2 regions of the Enterobacter cloacae complex sp. genome follow, and region 2 is predicted to be linked to the other one. Evidence: predicted binding sites of a transcription regulator. Region 2 holds the regulator's gene; the other holds the start of a gene.

Region 1 (4,214 bases), 1.5 Mb from region 2:
CGACCCGGTGGCGAACCAGATGTCGGAGCTGCTTTTCGCCCAGCTGGTGATGACCCTGAAGCGCCATCGTTACGCCACGGATAATCCCTCCGCCACCATGCAGGAAGCGCTGCTGGATAAGCTGATCGCACTGCTTGCGGGCAGTCTGAACAAGAGTTTCGTGCTGGAAAAATTCTGCGAGCAGGAGCAGTGCAGCGAGCGCGCGCTGCGCCAGCAGTTCCGCACCCAGACGGGTATGACGATAAACCATTACCTGCGCCAGCTGCGCATCTGCCACGCCCAGTATCTGTTACAGCATACGGAGCTGATGGTCAGCGAAGTGGCGATGCGCTGCGGATTTGAGGACAGTAATTACTTTTCGGTGGTGTTTAACCGCGAGGTGGGGATGACGCCGGTTCAGTGGCGTCATCGCAGTCGAAAGGCGGCGTAATCAGTTCGCCATGCCGAGGCCGACAATGTTGGCGGCGATAATAATCACCACGCAGCCCAGGCTCAGCACGCCAACCGGACGGCGCCCGGCGTTGTTCCACTCCTTCAGCACCAGCCCAACCAGCCCGCCGCACAGCACGTAGAAGCTCATGTGCAGCATCCAGCTCATATAGTCATACTGCGCCGGAATGCTGGCGTGGCCCCAGGCGTAGAAGAAGAATTGCAGATACCACATCAGGCCGCCGAGCGCGGAGAGCAGAACGTTGGTAATGATCAGGGGTTTTGCCAGCGAGAAGTCGGCTTTTACCGACAGGTTCTTCACTTTTGCCAGCCGAATGAAGCAGAAGCCGAGGTTTACCAGCGCGCCGCCGCCCATGATCACCACGTAGCTTGGCAGGGCAACATACAGCGGGTCGACGCCCAGCGCCGCAGCGGCCTCGTGCATCGGTTTGGCGGCGTTCATGGCAAACGACATGCCCGCCGAGAAGACGCCGCACATCACCGCCAGCAGCAGCCCTTTCTTCAGGTTGAACTCTTCGGCCCTGATGCCCATCTTGCGTTCTTTTAGCTGGCCTGCGCGGGTGACGATCCCCACGCCGATCACCGCCACCAGCACGCCCAGCAGCGTCATCCGGCCGCCCTGGGTGTTGATCAGCACGTCGAAATGGCCGTTAAGGATGGGCGTCATCAGGGTGCCCACTATCAGCGTAATGCCAATGGCGATGCCGATGCCCATCGACATGCCGAGGTAGCGCATGGTAAGGCCGTAGTTGATATTACCGATGCCCCACATTGCGCCGAACAGAAACACCGGCAGTAACGTAGAGGCGTTGAAGGAGGAGAAGTAGCCCCAGAAATCGGGCAGCAGCACGGCGCTGATGGTCCACGGCAAAATCAGCCAGGAGACCGTACCGCCAACGGACCACATGGTTTCCCATGACCAGCCTTTCACCTTTTTAAACGGGGCATAGAAACAGGCAGCACTGGCCGCGCCTATCAAATGCCAGAAAATACCCATCGTAATCGCATGATTCATTTTTTTATCCTCATCGTTTTTATTGTCGGTGGCTTCCCGCCGACTTGATGAGTGTAAAAATTAGGCGGTTTGGGAACCTTCAGAAGGTTGCCGCACTTTTGTGGAGGGTGGCAATCAGCACGTTAAGCGCGTGAGCAGACTCACAATTTTGTGATTCATCGAAATTGTAATAACCCTATAAAAACTACGGCATTGATAATCATTTTCAATATCATTTAATTAACTATAATGAACCAACTGCTTACGCGGCATTAACAGCTGTGCCGCCCGACAATAATGGAGAGGATTATGAGTTATACACTGCCATCCCTGCCGTATGCCTACGACGCACTGGAACCGCATTTCGACAAGCAGACGATGGAAATCCATCACACTAAACACCACCAGACCTACGTGAACAACGCGAATGCTGCGCTGGAAAGCCTGCCAGAGTTCGCTAATCTGCCTGTTGAAGAGCTAATCACCAAGCTGGACCAGCTGCCAGCAGACAAGAAAACCGTACTGCGTAACAACGCGGGCGGTCACGCTAACCACAGCCTGTTCTGGAAAGGCCTGAAAACCGGCACCACCCTTCAGGGCGACCTGAAAGCGGCAATCGAGCGCGACTTCGGCTCCGTTGACAACTTCAAAGCGGAATTCGAAAAAGCCGCTGCAACCCGCTTCGGCTCTGGCTGGGCGTGGCTGGTTCTGAAAGGTGACAAACTGGCGGTCGTTTCCACTGCAAACCAGGACTCCCCGCTGATGGGTGAAGCCATCTCTGGCGCATCCGGCTTCCCAATTCTGGGCCTGGACGTGTGGGAACACGCTTACTACCTGAAGTTCCAGAACCGTCGCCCTGACTACATCAAAGCGTTCTGGGATGTCGTGAACTGGGACGAAGCCGCAGCGCGTTTCGCCGCTAAAAAATAAGGTTGCATTGACGCCTGTGAGAAGCGAGTCTGATGACTCGCTTTTTTTGTATCTGCGTAATGGAGGCAGCGATGCATTACCCGGTGAACGTGTTTACAGGCAAGGTAAGGGAGTACGACGGCAGCCGCCCGAGCGCCATCGCCAAAGTGCAGGTCGACGGTGAGCTGTCGCTGACCGAGCTCGGGCTGGTGGGCGACCAGCAGGCCGAAAAGAAAATCCACGGCGGGCCCGATCGCGCGCTGTGCCACTATCCGCGCGAGCATTATCAGCACTGGAAAACCGAATTTCCTGAACAGGCGGACCTCTTCGTCGCGCCCGCGTTTGGCGAAAATCTCTCAACGGAAGGGCTGACGGAAAAGAACGTCTTTATTGGCGATATTTACCGCTGGGGCGATGCCCTGATTCAGGTCACCCAGCCGCGCTCGCCGTGCTTTAAGCTCAACTACCATTTTGGTATTCAGGATATGTCGGCTCAGCTGCAAAACGCGGGCAAAACCGGCTGGCTGTATCGCGTTGTGCAGGCGGGACAGGTTTCTGCGGATGCGCCGCTTGAGCTCGCGTCGCGCCTGAGTGAGGTGTCGGTGTACGAGGCCTGCGCGATTGCCTGGCATATGCCTTTCGACGATGAACAGTATCATCGCCTGCTGTCGGCGGCGGGGTTGTCTACCAGCTGGACAAGAACGATGCAGAAGCGGCGTATAAGCGGGAAGATCGAGAGTAGTTCGCGGAGATTGTGGGGGAAATAGGCTCCGTAAAAAGTAGGCCGGGTAAGCGAAGCCGCCACCCGGCACATACCGTTACGAACGCTTATACAGCGGTAGCCACAGCGTTAACCGCAGCCCGCCCAGGGGGCTGTCATCGGCTTTCACCCAGCCACGGTGCTGCTGCATGGCGGTTTCAACAATCGCCAGACCCAGCCCCGTACCGCCGGACTCGCGGTCGCGCGCCTCGTCGGTGCGGTAGAACGGACGGAAAATCTGTTCGCGATCTTCCGGGCTGACGCCTGGACCATCGTCATCGACAATGACGGTAATCCCGTCTTTATCCACCGAAAACGCCACTTCAATCTTCGTGTGCGAATAGCGCAGGGCGTTACGCACGATATTCTCCAGCGCGCTTTCCAGCGTGTTGGGGTTACCGTAGAGCGGCCACGGGCCCGGCGGGAAGTTGACGGTGAACGATTTCCCCATCTGCTCCGCTTCGAACGCCGCGTTGTCCAGCACCTCGTGCCACAGGTGATTAGCTTTCACCGTTTCGCTCACCAGCGCGTTTTTCTGCTGGTTACGCGACATCACCAGCAGATCGTTAATCATGCTGTCCAGACGATGCGCTTCCGTCTCAATACGCTCCAGCTCTTTGCTCTCACCGCTGCGGCGGCGCAGCAGGGCGGTGCCCAGCTGTAAGCGCGTGAGCGGCGTACGCAGTTCGTGTGAGATGTCCGAAAGTAGGCGTTGCTGGGCAGTCATCATCCGATCAAGCGCGCTGACCATCTGGTTAAAACTGGTGCCGGCGGCCAGGAACTCCTGCGGCCCGGATTCCAGCTCCGGATGCTGCCTGAGGTTGCCTTGTGCCACTTCGTCCGCCGCGTTTTTCAGCTTACGCGCCGGTTTCGCCAGGCTCCACGCCAGCCATAACAGCAGCGGGGAACTGACCAGCATCGTGACGATCAGCAGCAGAAGCGGACGGTCAAACAGCAGGTTGATGAAGTCGGACTGGGAACTGCTCGCAGGGCGAATCAGGTAGAGCTGATAGTTATCTTCCCCATCCCGTACCGAGAAAGGGCCGACCATCTCTACCCGACCATATTTCTTTTTCTGTGGGTGATCGGCGTTATCCGCCT
Region 2 (4,214 bases):
AAAACCGGTATTTAACCGTACCGTGGGTCTGCGTGATACCTGGACTAAGATCGGCGAATAATAACGCTGCTCTGGTCAATGAGAAACAAACGCCGCGTAATGCGGCGTTTTTTTATTTAACGATCATATCGTTAAGCGCAGGCGAAATTATTATAAGCCATCAGAACGGGTCAATGAGGTGCTACTTATTTTTCTAAAAAAAGTTTGTTTATTTACGAAAAACGGAAAGGGATAAAAATAGATAAATATTAATGGCGTTACTTACTGAAAATCCACCGGTTCCCCGCCAGCACTCGGCTCCTGCTAATTGTTACAAATCACTACGAAATATGTGCTCTTCGTCATAATCCTGACTTTTGCCTGATTAAAAGCATTGATAATTCGCGCCGCGAAAAATAACCTAAAGACGGTAGTTAATTCGAGGGTATTTCTGACTACCCCTGACCTTTTGGTCTTTTCTGTTTTTCGCCGTTTAAGGCGTTTTAATTCGTCAAAGAGGAATAATCTATGCGTACGTTCAGTGGCAAACGTAGTGCGCTGGCGCTGGCTATCGCCGGTGTGACAGCAATGTCGGGCCTGGTGATTGCGCCAGAGGCAAAAGCAGCAGGCTTCATTGAAGATTCCACCCTCACGGGCGGTATTTATTACTGGCAGCGTGAGCGTGACCGTAAAGACGTCACTGAAAATAAATACAAAACCAACCTTTCTCACTCGACCTGGAACGCCAACCTGGATTTCCAGTCGGGATATGCCGCCGATATGTTCGGGATTGATATTGCTGCTTTCACCGCAATTGAAATGGCCGAAAATGGCGACAGCGGCCACCCGAACGAAATTGCGTTCTCCTCCAGCAATAAAGCCTACGACGAAGACTGGTCCGGCGATAAAAGCGGTATCAGCCTCTATAAAGCGGCGGCAAAATTCAAATATGGTCCGGTCTGGGCGCGCGGGGGGTATATCCAGCCAACAGGACAAACGCTGTTAGCGCCGCACTGGAGCTTTATGCCAGGTACCTATCAGGGGGCGGAAGCCGGCGCTAATTTTGACTACGGCGATGCGGGGGCGTTGAGCTTCTCCTATATGTGGACCAACGAGTACAAAGCGCCGTGGCACATTGAGATGGACAAGTTCTACCAGAACGATAAAAAAACCAAAGTCGAGTATCTCCACTCTCTTGGCGCGAAGTATGACTTTAAAAACGATCTGGTGCTGGAAGCGGCGTTCGGTCAGGCTGAAGGCTATATCGATCAGTACTTTGCTAAGGCCAGCTATAAATTTGATATCGCAGGTAGCCCGCTGAGTACCAGCTATCAGTTCTACGGCACGCGCGATAAGGTCAGCGATGGCAGCGTAAATGATATCTATGACGGTACCGCATGGTTGCAGGCGCTGACCTTCGGCTACAAGGTCGGCCAGGTTGATTTACGCCTGGAAGGGACGTGGGTTAAGGCCGAAGGGCAGCAGGGTTACTTCCTGCAACGTATGACGCCTACCTACGCCTCCTCTAACGGTCGTCTGGATATCTGGTGGGATAACCGCTCTGACTTTAACGCCGACGGCGAAAAGGCGGTCTTCTTCGGCGCAATGTATGACCTGAAAAACTGGAACCTGCCCGGATGGGCAGTGGGAGCATCCTACGCGTACGCCTGGGATGCGAAGCCCGGGGATATGGCAACGCCAGACGCGTACTACGATCCAAACTACCGTCTGAAAGAGTCTTCATACAGCCTGGATGCGATTTACACCCTTCAGGAGGGCCGTGCGAAAGGCACGATGTTCAAACTGCACTTCACCCAGTATGACAACCACTCCGATATCCCGAGCTACGCGGGCGGCTACGGCAACATCTTCCAGGATGAACGTGACGTGAAATTCATGGTCATTGCGCCATTTACCATCTTCTGATGAATGCTGCGGCGGGCGGTGTCCCGCCGTTATGGAGACTGAACATGATGAATAAAAGGGTAATCGTTGCGTTGCTGGCCTTCGGGCTGGTGGCATGCGTGCAGGATCAGGCGCCGAAAGAGGACTCCCGTCTGAAAGAGGCCTACAGCGCGTGCATCAATACCGCACAGGGTTCTCCTGAGAAGATTGAGGCCTGTCAAAGCGTGCTGAACGTGCTGAAAAAAGACAAAGCCCATGAGCAATTCGCCACGCAGGAAAACGTTCGCGTGATGGATTACCAGGCCTGCATTCAGGCGCGTAAAACCGGTAACGATCAGGAAGTGGCGAAGCGTTGCGATAAGATCTGGAACGAGATACGCAATAACAATAAATAAGTTGCTTTACGCCCGGTGGCGCAGTGTCACCGGGCTTTTTTCAGGCAAAAAAAAAGCCAACCTCACGGCTGGCTCAGAGTATGAACACTCACTTATTTTGCGTCGTGCGCATGTTCATTTTCGCGGCAATCCCCTTCAGCGCAGTGACCATACAGGTACAGGCTGTGGTTAGTCAGGCGGATGCCATGACGGGCGGCGATTTCACGCTGGCGTGATTCAATGGAATCATCGCTAAATTCAATGACCTTGCCACAGTCGAGGCAGATCAGGTGATCGTGGTGGTGCTGCTGAGTCAGTTCGAACACGGACTTGCCGCCTTCGAAATTATGACGAGTAACAATGCCCGCGTCGTCAAACTGGTTCAGCACACGATAGACGGTTGCCAGCCCAATCTCTTCACCCATATCGATAAGACGCTTGTAAAGGTCTTCCGCACTGACATGGTGATTGTCTGGCCCCTGAAGCACTTCAAGGATTTTTAACCGAGGAAGCGTTACTTTCAGGCCAGCTTTCTTTAATGCGGTATTGTTGTCAGTCATGCGGAATCTGTCCTGTTGCTAAACGATTCACTTCAAAAGAAGAAGTGACAGAAAATGCACTTGGGATAATGCGTCTCATTATAGAACTGCCATGCCTAAATGAAAACTGCAAGTCTCAAGCAAAGTATGCTTATAAAAACGTGGTATCACCAATAAACTTGTTCGATGGCACCCACTTTTTACCAGGGGGATATTGTACAGGTCTGAGCGAAAAAGTTAAAAGTTTGTAGCAATTAATTTAATCGGTTTTACCTGGAAAACGGGCGCAACCGGAGCTGCGCCGCAGGGATATCAGGCGTTAAGGATATCGTCCAAGTTCAACTCTTCGCGAACCTGCTTAACCCATTTCTCTACGCGCTCAGCGGTCAGCTCTGGCTGGCGGTCTTCGTCAATGGCCAGGCCAACGAAGTGCTCGTCATCTGCCAGACCTTTAGAAGCCTCGAAGTGATAGCCCGCCGTTGGCCAGTGACCGACGATCGCCGCGCCGCGTGGCTCAATGATGTCGCGAATGGTGCCCAGCGCATCACAGAAATACTCCGCATAATCTTCCTGATCGCCGCAGCCGAACAGGGCAACCAGCTTGCCGTTGAAGTCAACTTCTTCCAGCGTCGGGAAGAAATCGTCCCAGTCACACTGGGCTTCACCGTAGTACCAGGTCGGGATGCCCAGCAGCAGGATGTCATAGCCCTCGAGATCTTCTTTGCTGCTCTTGGCGATGTCATGCACATCAGCAACGTCTTTACCGAGCTGTTTTTGAATGTTTTTTGCGATATTTTCAGTATTGCCGGTATCACTGCCAAAGAAAATGCCGATGATTGCCATGAGTAAAATAACCTCTTGAAACTTAATGGTATGGTGGCGCAAATTGTCCACGGATAAGGGCAATAATAGCAGAACAGACAACCCTGCGGAAACAGCTATCACGCAGGACTGCACTCTGTGCTACATGAAAAAGGTAATATTGAGGATTTTCTGACTCACGCCTTGCCGCGTAACGTCTCAAGCTGGGCGATCAGCATCTCTTCGATCAGTTCGCTGCGGCTTATGTTGCGCGCGTCAGCTAACGCGTTAAGCGCATCGACGGCATCGGCATTCAGCTTCAGTTCGACACGCTTAAGCCCACGATTTTTATCGCGTTTAAGCTGGTTGCGTTTATTGATACGCAGCTGTTCATCGCGCGAAAGCGGATTCGTTTTCGGTCGTCCCGGTCGACGCTCATTCGCGAACAGATCTAGTGTCGTACGGTCCGTTTGTTCTTTGGCCATGATTCTGAGACTTCGGGGGATACACGCCGCCCTGCTAATGCCCGGGCGATAAGCGCGCCATCATACATCACCCAAATCCACACGCCAACGACTGGAAGCCCGTCGTCTTCCGGTCGCTGGCTTTTTAATCA

What was found. The regulator Fur, encoded in region 2, represses iron uptake genes when iron is present. The targets are predictions, from matches to a motif close to ATAATAATGAGAACNACTATCAA.
Region 1: the regulator Fur is predicted to act here: its motif matches at 1,658-1,680, upstream of sodA (superoxide dismutase [Mn]).

What each region holds. Positions count from the first base shown of each region.
Region 1 covers NZ_LT991957.1:1,994,196-1,998,409, reverse strand. Annotated here, with positions in the region: gene rhaR (HTH-type transcriptional activator RhaR) at 1-430, shown strand, start outside; gene rhaT (L-rhamnose/proton symporter RhaT) at 431-1,465, opposite strand; gene sodA (superoxide dismutase [Mn]) at 1,754-2,374, shown strand; gene yiiM (6-hydroxyaminopurine reductase) at 2,446-3,120, shown strand; gene cpxA (envelope stress sensor histidine kinase CpxA) at 3,172-4,214, opposite strand, start outside.
Region 2 covers NZ_LT991957.1:3,448,360-3,452,573, forward strand. Annotated here, with positions in the region: gene glnS (glutamine--tRNA ligase) at 1-61, shown strand, start outside; gene chiP (chitoporin ChiP) at 508-1,905, shown strand; gene chiQ (ChiQ/YbfN family lipoprotein) at 1,953-2,279, shown strand; gene fur (ferric iron uptake transcriptional regulator) at 2,372-2,818, opposite strand; gene fldA (flavodoxin FldA) at 3,110-3,640, opposite strand; gene ybfE (LexA regulated protein) at 3,796-4,083, opposite strand; gene ybfF (esterase) at 4,212-4,214, opposite strand, start outside.